Regions from separate parts of the Paraburkholderia sp. BGA-UO-ETr-F21 genome, predicted to be linked through region 1. Evidence: riboswitches for the same ligand, from Rfam matches in the RefSeq annotation. Region 1 holds a riboswitch; the other holds the start of a gene.
What was found. Region 1 has a riboswitch for thiamine pyrophosphate ahead of thiC (phosphomethylpyrimidine synthase ThiC). Riboswitches for the same ligand answer to the same signal wherever they lie in the genome.

Region 1 (7,177 bases):
GGATCTCCGGATTGGTCAGCCCGAGTTCCTTGCCCACGTCGTCGGAACCGCCGCCACACGCGCTCAGGATGGATGCAACTGCAGCCATCGCCACCATAGTTCGGATCAGTTTCATTATGTTTACCTATCGATGTTATCGGGCTCTCGGCCCATTGATTTGTGGACGACCCGCTTCGGACAACACGCCGTCTAAAGCCTTGTTCGCTGGTCGATGGAACGGTTCCGGCCAGCTCTCCAAAGCGGAGCATCCCCTCCTATCCCTGCCGCACATCACGCATTTTTTCCAACGGCGCGGTCCGTGTCGATGGACGCTCGCTATGAGCAATGCGTGTGCCGCGGGGGTTGACACAGCCGGTGGCGGCTAAACAATGTCTTACGGAGCAATGACTTGCGAGGATTAGACGTTTTCCTCGGAAGGTTGGCGTGCGACGCGGTGTATTGTTCGTGCGCATCCAATACTTACACGGTCCTCCGCATGTCTTACCAACACTTACTCGCCGAACTCGACCTGGGCTTCACTCGCTTGCGCAATCGCGTAGTGATGGGTTCGATGCACACGGGTATGGAAGACCGCTTCTGGAATTACCCGAAGCTGGCCGCGTATTTCCGCGAGCGCGCGAAAGGCGGCGTCGGTTTGATCGTCACGGGCGGGATCTCGCCGAATCGCGAAGGTTGGCTGTTGCCGTTCGGCGGCACGTTGAATTCCGTATTCGATCTGCGCAATCACCGGAAATTGACCGAGGCCGTGCATGCCGAAGGCGGCAAGATCGCGCTGCAGATCCTGCACGCGGGCCGCTATGGCTATCAACCGTTCGTCGTCTCCGCATCGGCGATCAAGTCGCCGATCTCGAAGTTCAAGCCGCGAGCGCTGACTATCGCCGGCATTGCGAAGACCGTGCGCGACTACGCGCGCTGCGCACGCCTCGCTCAACGCGCGGGCTACGACGGCGTCGAGATCATGGGCAGCGAAGGCTATCTGCTCAATCAGTTCCTATGCCCGCGCACCAATCAGCGCACCGACGCGTACGGCGGCAGCATCGAAAACCGCATGCGGCTCGCGCGCGAGATCGTCGAGGCGGTGCGCGCGGTATGCGGCGAACGCTTTATCGTCGTGTACCGGATCTCGCTGATCGATCTGGTGGAAGGCGGCAACACGTGGGACGAAACCGTGCAGGTCGCGCAGGCGCTCGAAGCCGCCGGCGTCACCATGTTCAACACCGGCATCGGCTGGCACGAGGCGCGTGTGCCGACCATCGTGACCTCGGTGCCACGCGCCGCGTTCGCCGCGCTGAGCGCGCGATTGAAGGCCGCCGTCAAGGTGCCGGTGATCGTGTCCAACCGCATCAATACGCCCGAGGTCGCCGAAGAACTGCTCGCGCAGGGAGCGGGCGATCTGGTTTCCATGGCGCGGCCGCTATTGGCCGATCCCGAGTTCGTGGTGAAGACCGCCGAGGGACGCGCGCACGAAATCAACACCTGTATCGCCTGCAATCAGGCCTGCCTCGATCACACGTTCAAGAACCAGCGCGCCACGTGCCTCGTCAATCCGCGCGCGGGACGCGAGACCGAATTGATCTACCGGCCCGTCGCCGGGGCGCAGGCCGCGCGCTCGGTGGCCGTGGTCGGCGCGGGTCCGGCGGGGTTGTCGGCGGCGACCGTCGCCGCGGCGCGCGGGCATCGCGTGACGCTGTTCGATGCGAGCGCAACGATCGGCGGCCAGTTCAATCTGGCGATGCGCGTGCCCGGCAAGGAGGAGTTCAGCGAAACGATCCGCTATTTTCAGAGCCAGTTGCAACGCCACCGCGTCGACGTGCGGCTCGACACACGCGTCGACCCCGCCCTGCTGGCCTCGGGCGCTTACGACGACGTGATCGTCGCCACTGGCATCGTGCCGCGCCGGCCGGCGATTGCCGGTATCGACGCGGCCAACGTGCTGTCGTATGTGGACGTGCTGCGTGGTGCGCCGGTCGGCCAGCGCGTCGCGGTGATCGGTGCGGGCGGCATTGGCTTCGACGTCAGCGAGTTTTTGCTGCATCGCGCGGGCGAGCCTCTGCCAATGCCGCGCGACGCATGGCTCGACGAATGGGGCGTCGATCTGGCCGTGCGGGAACGCGGCGGGCTGAAACCGCCCGCGCCGGCGCGGCCGCCGCGGCAAATCTGGCTGTTGCAGCGCAAGGCCGGCAAGCTCGGCATGGGGCTTGGCAAGACTTCCGGCTGGGTGCATCGCGCGACGCTGGCGAGGAACGGCGTGACAATGCTCGGTGGCGTGTCATATCTGGAAATCGCGGCGCGCGGGCTGAAGATCGCGCATCAAGGCGTCGAAGAATGGCTCGACGTGGATACGATCGTGGTGTGCGCGGGGCAGGAATCGCTGCGCGATCTGCACCCGCAGGCGGCGGGTGAAGCGAATCAGACCGGCGGCCCGCGTTATCACGTGATCGGCGGGGCGAAAGTCGCGACTGAACTGGACGCGAAACGCGCAATTCGCGAAGGCGCGGAAGTGGCCGCGGCGCTGTAATAACGGGCCGCCGCCCCGGCACAATGAGACTCACAGGGGCACCCCCAACGCAAGCCCGCTCCAGGCTCAGGCGAGCCCCTTCTTCCGGTAGTCGAACCAGAACGACAGTCCCACGCTCGCCAGAATCACGACCGTGGCGATCACCGTGGAGCGGGTGACCGGCTCGCCGAGCAACAGCGCACCGAGCGCCACGGCCACCACCGGGTTCACGTACATGCAACTGCTGGCGATGATCGGGCTGGTGTGCCGAATCAGAAAACCATACGCGACGTAGGCGGCCATCGTGCCGATCAGCATCAGGTAGATGAACGCCAGCACCGGCAGAACATGCACCTCGAGCATCCGCTCGCCGGAGACCCAAGCGACCAGCGTCGACATCGCGCCGCCCAGACCGATTTGCAGCGACGTCGAGAGAAACAGGTCCGAGGGCAGTTTCAGACGCCCGGCCAGATGCGCGCCGCCCGCCCAGAAAAGCGCACCGCACAGAATCGCCAGGCTGCCGCCCGCGGAGCCCGGCGCACTATCGCCATGGCTGAGAATCGCGATGCCTACCAGACCGAGGCCGACCGCGAACCACTCGCCCCGGCCGATCTTGCGCCCCGCCACGGCCGCGATCACCGTGGCGAACAGCGGCACGGTGGCGACCATCACCGCCGCGGTGCCGGTGCCGACGGTGCGCATCCCGTAGGCGAGCATGCCGCTCGACAAACCGACCAGCATGGTGCCCACCAGCCCCGCATTACGGATTTCGGCGGCGCCCGGCCAGACCGGATTGCGGCGCGCCGCAAAAATAAAGAGGCCTACGCCGGCGAACAGATTGCGCAGCCCCGAAAGCAGCAATGGAGGAAACGAACCCAGCGCGACGTGCACGGCAAGATAGGTCGAGCCCCACACGACATAGACGACGGCGAGCGCGAGCGCGAGCTGGCCATTGCGGGACTGCGGCAAACGGAGCGAAAAACCACGCGGAAAACGGCTTGGGAGTTGCAGCGACATGCGTTCAACCCGCCCATGCCGCTCGAGGTGCGGCGCCCCCGCTGAAGACCCTGAGGCGGGATGGCGGACACCGCATCGGCGATACGGTCTGACGGGCGAGGCTGGCGGACATGTTGGTGGAGCGCAAGGACGATAGATGGCCAATGAGCCACAACGCCGCGGCGGCCGAAGAAATCGGGCCACGGCGAACACGCGCCAAATAGTGGGCGCGCACGGCATTATGCAGTAAGCGCCCACCGCGTCGCTTGAAAGAATCGTAACTTTTTGGCGTACTTGCAACAAAAACGCCGTGGACGTTTCCCCCGTATCTGCCACGTCGATTCCACAGAACGCGTTGAATGCACAGGGCATAGCGATCTGTGTTTCGGCATGAGCCGCCGTGCGTTGCTGCGGATCTTTGAGTGGTCGATCCTCCCGCCGCCTGGTTGAGTGGATGCTCAAGCAAGGTCGACGATGATTCGGCCTCCGTAACTTTCGGGCAGGCGGCGGTCTGGCCGGACTACGGTCCGCGCGCTTTGCCAACGGCTGTCGGCCGATAGCGCATGGTGAACGACGGTCCTTGGCGGCGAGTCGGGAGACACGCCTCGGCCTTGTGCTACAGTCGGTAGAGATTAGCCCCGTGCTAACATTCAGCTTTCGATCGCGCCGCGTGCAACTGTATCGTGGCGCCCGCTTCCCCTCTTTCGCTATCCACCGGCCACCTCGATGCGCTTTCCGACTTTCCGTGCCCACTTCCGCTTGCGCCCTCGCCGCGCAACCGGCTGCGCGCGCGCGGAATTCATGCCGCGTCGCGCCGGCGAGCCGTCCCGAACGCTCCCGCTCCACGCCGCCCGGCGCCCGATTTAACGCTGCTCGCTCCATTGCCTGAGCCGCGTTGTCGGGCTCCGGGCCGATCTCATCCGCACGCTGTTCCCCTACATGCAGATCGAATTGGAGTACCCATCGTGAAAAAGACAAAAACCTGTTACCTCACCGAACTCGACGTCACCCGTCTCGAGAAGCACGCAGCCGCGCCCGGCGCCGACGCGCGTTTGCAAGACATGCTCGACGACGTGTTGGAGCGCGCCGTGATCGTCGACTCGCACGAGATTCCGGCCAATATCGTCACGATGAATTCGCAAGCCACGCTGGTCGACGAAACCAGCGGCGAGCACATGACCTGGACCGTGGTCTATCCGCCGAACGCGGACTTCGCGCATGGCCGCCTGAACGTGTTCTCGCCCGCCGGCCTCGCCTTGCTCGGCGCCAAACGCGGCGAGCGCATCCGCTTCACGCCGCCGAGCGGCACGGAGAAAGTGCTGAAGCTCGAAAAGATCCTCTTTCAGCCCGAAGCCGCCGACAATTTCACGCTGTAAGCACAGCGCAATGGCGTAGCAACGCGTGTTGCGCCGCTTCATGACGGCCCCCGAATACGGCAATGCCGCATGGCTTGCCGCTGTGATATCCGCCATCCGATGTTCGAAGACGGGTTGCCAAGCAGCGTGTGGCCGGTGTATCGTGTGCGCTGCTAACGCGGGGGTCCTGCGTCGCACGGAGGTTGGAGGTCCGTGCTGCGCGGGTGAGAAATACCCTTTGAACCTGATCTGGATAATGCCAGCGCAGGGAAGCGTGCGGAATTCGCACTCCAGCTCTACAGCCTCATCTCTCGCGATTTCCGACAACTTCCGTCTCGTCTCCTGCTTAGCCGCCCCACATAGCTTTGCACAGGAGATATTGCATGAACGCCAACCCGAAGTTCCTTTCCGCCGACGCTCACGTCGATGAAGCCGCCGTCGCGCCGCTGCCGAATTCCCGCAAGGTCTATGTGACCGGCTCGCGTGCCGATATCCGCGTGCCGATGCGCGAAATCTCGCAGGCCGACACGCCCGACAGTTTCGGCGGCGAAAAGAATCCGCCGGTCTATGTCTACGACACGTCGGGCCCGTACTCGGACCCGGAAGCCAAAATCGATATCCGCGCCGGTCTGCCGGCACTGCGTCAGGCGTGGATCGAAGAGCGCGGCGACACCGAAGCGCTGACGGGCCTGTCGAGCGACTTCAGCCGCGAGCGCGCCGCCGACACGGCGACCGCCGAATTGCGCTTCCAGGGCCTGCACCGCACGCCGCGCCGCGCGATCGCCGGCAAGAACGTCTCGCAAATGCACTACGCGAAAAAAGGCATCGTCACGCCGGAAATGGAGTACATCGCGATTCGTGAGAACCAGCGCCGCGCCGAGTATCTGGAAAGCCTTAAGACGAGCGGCCCGAACGGCGAAAAGCTCGCCGCGATGATGGGCCGCCAGCATCCTGGGCAGGCGTTCGGCGCGAGCGCGTTCGGTCCGAATGGCCTCACCGAAATCACGCCGGAATTCGTGCGCGAAGAAGTGGCGCGCGGCCGCGCGATCATCCCGAACAACATCAATCACCCGGAAAGCGAGCCGATGATCATCGGCCGCAACTTCCTCGTGAAGGTGAATGCGAACATCGGCAACTCGGCGGTGACGTCCTCGATCGGCGAGGAAGTCGACAAGATGACGTGGGCGATCCGCTGGGGCGGCGATACGGTGATGGATCTGTCCACCGGCAAGCACATTCACGAAACGCGCGAGTGGATCATCCGCAATTCGCCGGTGCCGATCGGCACGGTGCCGATCTACCAGGCGCTGGAAAAGGTCAACGGCAAGGCCGAAGACCTGACGTGGGAAATCTTCCGCGACACGCTCATCGAGCAGGCTGAGCAGGGCGTCGACTACTTCACGATTCACGCGGGCGTGCGTCTGCAATACGTGCCGCTCACGGCCAAGCGCATGACCGGCATCGTCTCGCGCGGCGGTTCGATCATGGCCAAGTGGTGTCTCGCTCATCACAAGGAAAGCTTCCTGTACGAGCATTTCGAAGACATCTGCGAAATCATGAAGGCGTATGACGTGGCCTTCTCGCTCGGCGACGGCCTGCGTCCCGGCTCGATCTACGATGCCAACGACGAAGCGCAACTCGGCGAATTGAAGACGCTAGGCGAACTCACGCAGATCGCGTGGAAGCACGACGTGCAGACCATGATCGAAGGCCCCGGCCATGTGCCGATGCAACTCATCAAGGAGAACATGGACCTGCAACTGGAATGGTGCGACGAAGCGCCGTTCTACACGCTCGGACCGCTGACCACCGACATCGCGCCGGGTTACGACCATATCACCTCGGGCATTGGCGCTGCGATGATCGGCTGGTTCGGCACGGCCATGCTCTGCTACGTGACGCCGAAGGAACACCTGGGCTTGCCGAACAAGGACGACGTCAAGACCGGCATCATCACCTACAAGCTCGCCGCGCATGCCGCCGATCTGGCGAAGGGCCACCCGGGCGCGCAGGTGCGTGACAACGCGCTCTCCAAGGCGCGCTTCGAATTCCGTTGGGAGGACCAGTTCAACCTCGGCCTCGATCCGGACAAGGCGCGCGAATTCCACGACGAAACGCTGCCGAAGGATTCGGCCAAGGTCGCGCATTTCTGCTCGATGTGCGGCCCGCACTTCTGCTCGATGAAAATCACGCAGGACGTCCGCGAGTTCGCCGCGCAACAGGGCGTCACCGACGACGAAGCGTTGAAGAAAGGCATGGAGGTGAAGTCGATCGAGTTCATGAAAAAAGGCGCTGAGATTTATCAGCGGCAGTAAGGTTCGCACGCGGG
Region 2 (7,177 bases), on a different contig from region 1:
GGTGGAGAGCTGGTCTTCGTCGACGAAATGCAGATTGATGCCGCCGTGCGCGGTTGCCGGCGAGACCGATTCCTTCAGCCGCGGTGCGTGCACGACGCGCTTGAATTCACGCAACCGGTTCACGGTGGCGCGCCATTCGACCAAGGTGCCGTAACTGTTGATGAACCACGAGAACGAGTCGCTGACGGTGCCGAATGCGCTGGAAATCTGCATCAGCACACCGAACGTGAAGGCGCCGGCGAAGTAGCGGGGCGCGGCGACCACCAGCGGAAAGATGATCGCGATCTGGCCGTAGAAGCTCAGCACGAACGTGAGGCGCTTGGTGTACTTCATCACCTGCCACCAGTTGTCGCGGATGCGGCCGAACAGCGAGTGTGCGTTCTTCTTCTCGGTTTCCATACCGTTGTAGAAGGCGATCTGCTCGGCGTTTTCACGCAGACGGATCAGGCCGAAACGGAAATCCGCCTCGACTTTCTGCGCCTGGTAGTTGATCGGCACGAGCGGATGGCCGACCTTCTGGATGATCAGCGAACCGACCACGGCGTAGAGTGCCGCGGCCCACACCATATAGCCGGGGATCTCGATCGGCATGCCGCCGAGCGAAATGGTCAGCGCGCCGGCAAGCGACCACAGGATCGTGATGAACGACACCAGCGTGACGACCGTGGAGAGCAGGTCGAGCGTGAGTGAAAGGGTGCTGGTGGCGAACGATTGCAGATCGTCGCTGATCCGCTGGTCGGGGTTGTCGGCGAGGCGGTCGCGTTCGATCCGGTAGAACGCGCTGTCATTCAACCACTCGTTCAGGTAGCGCGTGGTCAGCCACTGGCGCCAGCGAAAGCCGAGCATCTGGCGCAGGTAACGGCCGTACACCGCGAGGATGATGAAGCCGAACGCGAGCGCCGAGAACACCATCAGAAGGTGCGGGAAGTCGTGCACGTTCTTGGTTTGCAGCGCGTTGTAGAAGTCGGCGCTCCAGCGATTCAGGCGCACGTTGATCCACACTACGAGCAGATTCATCACGATGATCGCGATGAGCAGGCCCCATGCCGTTTTTCGTTCTTCGGAAACCCAGTAGGGTTTGATCAGGCTCCAGGCGGAGACTTTTTCGTCGGGCGGCAGCGCGGGGCTGGCAGTGGTATTCGGTGTCATGAGCATCCTGAAGTAGTGCTGGCCCATTAGGGGCTGGCCCATTGGGGCTGACCCATGTGGGGCTGACCCAGCGGGGCAGGTCCGTCTGCGGGCTGCCCTGCGGCGGGTTTGCGGTACAGGCCCGGGCGTCGTGCTCGACGAACGCACGCGCGGGTGAGCGTCCGATTCTGGCGCGAAGCCCTTAAGCGAAAATTAAGTTGCGCCGCGAGACCTCGCCCCGATACCGCGCGAACGCGGCGTGGCCGTCTGGTGCGCCGGCCGCGCCGCGTTCGTGCGGCATCTGTGCTGGCATTGTGCCAGAGCACCGCCCCAGGCCGTATTGATTAAGCGAAAGATGGTGCCGGATCAAACCGCGTGCGGCGCGGCGGGGCGCTGGTTTGCGAGGGGCGCGTCTTTTATGGTCTAATGGACTTCGACGAAACAGGGGTGCTTCGCGCCACAGGCGGCATGGTTTTCATGCTGCGGCGGCGAGGCTGAGAGAGACCCTTTGCACCCGATCCGGGTAATACCGGCGCGGGAAGTTTCCGGAAGCAGCCAGTCTTCCATTCCCCGCCGGGCGGCGTTAGTCATTGGAACGCGCATTGCCCGGCCGGCCTCACCCGCCGGTTTCGTCCTGGGTACGTGCGTTTTGTTGGCCGTACGGAAAGGACTCGATGACCGCCTATTCTTCAGATATGTGTTTTGCTCTTCGTCACGCCGCTGGTGCGCCGTGCCGCTTTGCCTTTGCTTGCCATCCTGAATGGGAGTGCGCACGATGACGCGTTCTGCGCAACCCGATTTCGCCGTTCTCGGCGGTGGCCTGTGCGGGCGGCTGGTCGCGTGGCGTCTCGCCGGTGAGGGGCATCGCGTGGCGCTGTATGAGCGAGGCGATGCCGCCGGTTCGCAAGCCGCAGCGTGGGTCGCCGCGGCCATGCTTGCGCCGCTCGCGGAAGCCGCGAGTGCCGAGCTGCTCATCACGCGCCTTGGCGCGAGTTCGCTCGATACATGGCCGCAAGTGCTTGCCGAGTTGCCCGAGCCGGTGTTCTTTCAGCGCAATGGCACGCTGGTCGTCTGGCATCACGCCGACCGCACCGAGGCACCGCTGTTCGAGCGCCGCGTGCGCTCCAATGCGCCGGCTGAATTGCTGGACGGCGGTTTCGTCACGCTGTCGGGCGCGCAACTCGGCGCCGCCGAGCCCGCGTTGGCGGGCCGTTTCAATCAGGGCTGGCTGTTGCCACATGAAGGCCAGCTGGATAACCGTCAGGTGCTGAGCGCGCTGGCTGCGGGCCTCGCGCAACGTGGCGTCGAAACGCACTGGAATACGGCGGTCGACGATCACGCTCTGCCGCCCGCCCGCGTCACGATCGACTGCCGCGGCCTCGGCGCGAAACCCGTGCTGCCCACTCTGCGCGGCATTCGCGGCGAAGTCGCGCGCGTGCATGCGCCCGGTATCAAGCTGACGCGGCCGGTGCGGCTGCTGCATCCGCGCTATCCGCTCTATATCGCGCCGAAGCAGGACGATCTCTACGTGATCGGCGCCACCGAAGTGGAAGGCGAGGACATGTCGCCGGTCAGCGTGCGCTCGGCCCTCGAACTGCTGAGCGCGGCGTTTTCCGTGCATCCCGGCTTCGGCGAGGCACGCATCCTCGAACTGAATTCGCAGTGCCGCCCAACTTTGCCGGACCACCGTCCGGCCTTGCTGTGGGATGGCGCGCAGACGCTGCGCGTGAACGGCCTGTACCGGCACGGCTACATGATCGTGCCCGAAGTCGCCGACGAAGCCGTGCGCTTCGCCGCGGCGCTGCTCGACGGCCGCATCGTCGACGCCGATGCTTTCGCCGACTGGCAGCGCGATGCGCGCTGGAGCGAGGTCTTTCAACTGGACGCCGCGCGGGAGCCGGCATGAGCGTTGCGCAAGTGGTCCACACCCAAACGAGCGCCGCATACCATGCCGCTTTCGCCATCGATTGAACCGTATTCGAACACCATGGACATTCATATCAATCAGAAGCCGTTGTCGCTACCCGAAGGCGCGACTGTCGCCGACGCGCTCGCCGTGTACGGCGCACGTCCGCCGTTCGCGGTCGCGCTGAACGGCGATTTCGTGGCGCGCACCCAGCATGCGGCGCGCGCGCTGCAGGCGGGCGACAAGCTCGATGTCGTGCAACCCGTGGCCGGCGGCTGAGCGCCTCGCCGGGATGCCCGATTGCAGGAAACCAAGGATTATGCAAATGACCTCCTCCCAAACTGCCGACGCGCTCACGCTCTACGGCCAGACCTTCGCGAGCCGTGTGCTGCTCGGCACCTCGCGCTATCCGTCGCTGCAATCGCTGTCCGATTCCATCGACGCGGCGCGCCCCGGCATGGTGACCGTCGCGCTGCGCCGGCAAATGAACGCAGGCGGCGCGGAAGCGGGCTTCTTCGACCTCCTCAAGCGCCACGGCGTACCGCTGCTGCCAAATACGGCCGGTTGCCTGACCGTCGGCGAGGCGGTGACGACCGCGCATATGGCGCGCGAAATTTTCGAAACCGAGTGGATCAAGCTCGAACTGATCGGCGACGACTATACGTTGCAGCCCGACCCTGTCGGCCTGATCGAAGCGGCCGCGCAACTGGTCAAGGACGGCTTCAAGGTGCTGCCGTACTGCACGGAAGATCTCGTGATCGGCCGCCGTCTGCTGGACGCCGGCTGTGAAGCGCTGATGCCGTGGGGCGCGCCGATCGGCACCGGCAAGGGCGTGATCAATCCGTACGGCCTGCGCGTGTTGCGCGAGCGGCTGCCGGACGTGCCGCTGATCGTCGACGCCGGACTCGGCGTGCCTTCGCATGCGGCGCAGGTCATGGAATGGGGCTTCGACGGCGTGCTGCTGAACACCGCCGTCTCACAGGCCACGCACCCCGACGCCATGGCGCGCGCCTTCGCGCTGGGCGTTGAAGCGGGCCGCCAGGCTTTTCTGGCGGGGCCGATGGCCGCGCGCGAAAGCGCGCACGCGAGCACGCCGGTGGTCGGCATGCCGTTCTGGCATCAAGACGGGAGCGCCGCATGACGCAGACTTTGACATTGAAGGATCGCGACCTCTTCTGGCCGCCCGCCGACGAACTCACTGAAGCCGCTGAGCGCATTCGCGCCCGGCTGGGCGACTGGCCGCCGACGCATGCGCAGTGGCGCATCTGTCTGACCGCGCCGGAGCAACTAAACGGCGGCGACCTGATTTTGATTGCCGACGCGCAGCAGCACGGCGAACAGATGGCGCGCTGGCTGGTGCACGGCGCTGGCGTGATCGAAGCCGCCGAGGAAAAGGCCACGCTGCATCTGGGCGGTGAAAAATACCGCCTGGAAGGCCATCTGGCGGAAGACTGGATTCCCGCGCTGGCGGCTTTCCTCGACTGCGGTTTCGATCCGCATGACGCGCTGGTCCTGGCGCTGGCCTGGCGCGACGGCGACGAAACCCGTGCCGACGACGCTTTTCCCGCCGATATCGCCCACTTTCCGCGTCTGGCCGGCTTGCCCGAGGCGCCGCCGCAGGCTTTTGCACGCTGTCCCGAGCGGCTCGGCCTGTATCCGGTGCTGCCGACCGCTGAATGGGTCGAACGGGTAGTGGGCTTTGGCGTGAAGACAGTGCAACTGCGCCGCAAATCCGCCGAACCCGCCGACGAATTGATGCGCGAAATCGCTCGCTGCGTGGCCGTTGGCCGCCAGTACGACGCTCAGGTCTTCATCAACGACCACTGGCAGGCCGCGCTCGAAGCCGGCGCGTACGGCGTCCACCTCGGTCAGGAAGACGTGCATACAGCTGACCTCGCCGCGCTCGCGGCGGGCGGCGTGCGTCTCGGCCTGTCGACCCACGGTTTCTACGAAATTCTGAAAGCGCTGCATTTCCGGCCAAGCTACATTGCACTGGGCGCGGTGTTTCCAACCACCACCAAGGTCATGCCGACCGAGCCGCAAGGCCTGCGGCGTTTGGCCCGCTACGTGCGACTGCTCGACGGCGTCGTGCCGCTGGTGGCGATCGGCGGCATCGACCTGCAGGTGCTGCCCGACGTGCTGGCGACAGGCGTCGGCTGCGCGGCCGTGGTGCGCGCGGTAACGGAAGCGGCCGATCCGGCGGCGGCCGTTTCTGCACTGCAACAAGCGTTTACGCAATAATCGTGAGAATTGGTTAAGGGTCAGGGCAGCGTCACGGCAACTTTTGCACGGTGGCCCTATAATTCGCCTTCCGTGTAAAAGGACTGTCAGTTTCGTGTCTTCCTCCCCCGAGACATTACTCGAGTTGCGCGACGTCGACTTCGGTTACGGCGACCGGCTCGTCCTGTCGAACCTGAATCTGCGCTTCAAGCGCGGCCAGGTGGTCGCGGTCATGGGCGGTTCGGGCTGCGGCAAGACCACGGTGCTGCGCCTGATTGGCGGTCTCGTGCGCGCGCAGCGCGGCGAAATCCTGTTCCACGGCCAGGACGTCGGCCGGCAAACGCGCGACGGCCTCTACGCGTTGCGGCGCAAGATGGGCATGCTGTTCCAGTTCGGCGCCCTCTTCACCGACATGTCCGTGTTCGACAACGTCGCTTTCGCGCTGCGTGAGCACACCGACCTTCCCGAAGAACTGATCCGCGATCTGGTGCTGATGAAGCTGAACGCGGTCGGCTTGCGCGGCGCGCGCGACCTGCTGCCGTCGGAGATCTCGGGCGGCATGGCGCGGCGCGTGGCACTGGCGCGCGCCATCGCGCTCGATCCCGAACTGATGATGTACGACGAGCCGTTCGCCGGTCTCGATCCGATCTCGCTTGGCATCACCGCGAACCTGATTCGCGCGCTGAATCAGGCGCTCGGCGCCACGTCGATCCTCGTCACGCACGACGTGCCGGAATCGTTCGCGATCGCCGATTACGTCTACTTTCTCGCCAATGGCGGGGTTCACGCCGAAGGCACGCCCGCTGAACTGCGGGAGTCGACCGATCCCACCGTGCGCCAGTTCATCGACGGCGCGCCGGACGGTCCCTTCAAATTTCACTATCCCAGCAAGACGCCGCTCGCGGCGGACTTCGGTATCGGCGGAGGTCAGCCATGATCAGTATGATCGGCCGCTCGGTGCTCGACGGGCTGGGCACGGCCGGCTACGCCACGCGTTTCTTTTTCCGGCTGCTGCTCGAATTTTTCCCGTTGTTGCGCCGTCCACGTCTTGTCACGAAGCAGATCCACTTCGTGGGTAATTATTCGCTGGTGATCATTGCCGTGTCGGGCCTGTTCGTCGGCTTCGTGCTCGGTCTTCAGGGCTATTACACGCTGAACCGGTACGGCTCCGAGGAAGCGCTCGGGTTGCTGGTCGCGCTGTCGCTCGTGCGTGAACTCGGCCCGGTAGTCACGGCGCTGCTGTTCGCGGGGCGCGCCGGCACGTCGCTCACGGCCGAAATCGGCTTGATGAAGGCAGGCGAGCAGCTGACCGCGATGGAAATGATGGCCGTGGACCCGGTCAAGGTCGTGGTCGCGCCGCGACTGTGGGCGGGCATCATTTCAATGCCGATCCTCGCCGCGATCTTCAGCGCGGTCGGCGTGCTCGGTGGCTATGTAGTGGGCGTTCTGCTGATCGGCGTCGATGCCGGCGCGTTCTGGTCGCAGATGCAGGGTGGCGTCGATGTCTGGCGCGACGTCGGTGCCGGCGTTGTCAAAAGCGTGGTGTTCGGCCTCGCGGTGACGTTCGTTGCGCTGTTTCAAGGCTATGAAGCCAAGCCGACGCCGGAAGGCGTGTCGCGCGCCACGACCAAGACCGTCGTGTACGCGTCACTTGCGGTGCTCGGCCTCGATTTTCTGCTGACCGCATTGATGTTCAGCTAAGGCTGCGCCGCACTTTTTTAGCTGGCGGCGCGTGATTCGACGCGCGCGGCGGAAGTGCCAACGGCGTGGCGGATTCACTTTGGGATAACGATGAAAAAGACTGCTCTCGACTTCTGGGTCGGCCTGTTCGTGGTGTTGGGTTTCGTGGCGTTGCTGTTTCTGGCGCTGAAGGCCGGCAACATGAGCTCGTTGTCGTTCCAGGCAACCTATCCGGTGAAGCTC

Region 2: another riboswitch for thiamine pyrophosphate. It lies ahead of AC57B1_RS10485 (FAD-dependent oxidoreductase); the one in region 1 lies ahead of thiC (phosphomethylpyrimidine synthase ThiC).

Annotation. Positions count from the first base shown of each region.
Region 1 covers NZ_JCAQOY010000040.1:944,568-951,744, reverse strand. The annotation lists gene AC57B1_RS36710 (DUF4397 domain-containing protein) at 1-115, opposite strand, end outside; gene AC57B1_RS36705 (2,4-dienoyl-CoA reductase FMN-binding domain-containing protein) at 476-2,518, shown strand; gene AC57B1_RS36700 (EamA family transporter) at 2,585-3,514, opposite strand; gene AC57B1_RS36695 (GreA/GreB family elongation factor) at 4,459-4,869, shown strand; TPP riboswitch at 5,019-5,137, shown strand; gene thiC (phosphomethylpyrimidine synthase ThiC) at 5,232-7,163, shown strand.
Region 2 covers NZ_JCAQOY010000014.1:80,648-87,824, forward strand. The annotation lists gene AC57B1_RS10480 (ABC transporter ATP-binding protein/permease) at 1-1,149, opposite strand, end outside; TPP riboswitch at 1,562-1,686, shown strand; gene AC57B1_RS10485 (FAD-dependent oxidoreductase) at 1,904-3,034, shown strand; gene thiS (sulfur carrier protein ThiS) at 3,116-3,313, shown strand; gene AC57B1_RS10495 (thiazole synthase) at 3,360-4,175, shown strand; gene thiE (thiamine phosphate synthase) at 4,172-5,275, shown strand; gene AC57B1_RS10505 (ABC transporter ATP-binding protein) at 5,370-6,191, shown strand; gene mlaE (lipid asymmetry maintenance ABC transporter permease subunit MlaE) at 6,188-6,955, shown strand; gene mlaD (outer membrane lipid asymmetry maintenance protein MlaD) at 7,046-7,177, shown strand, end outside.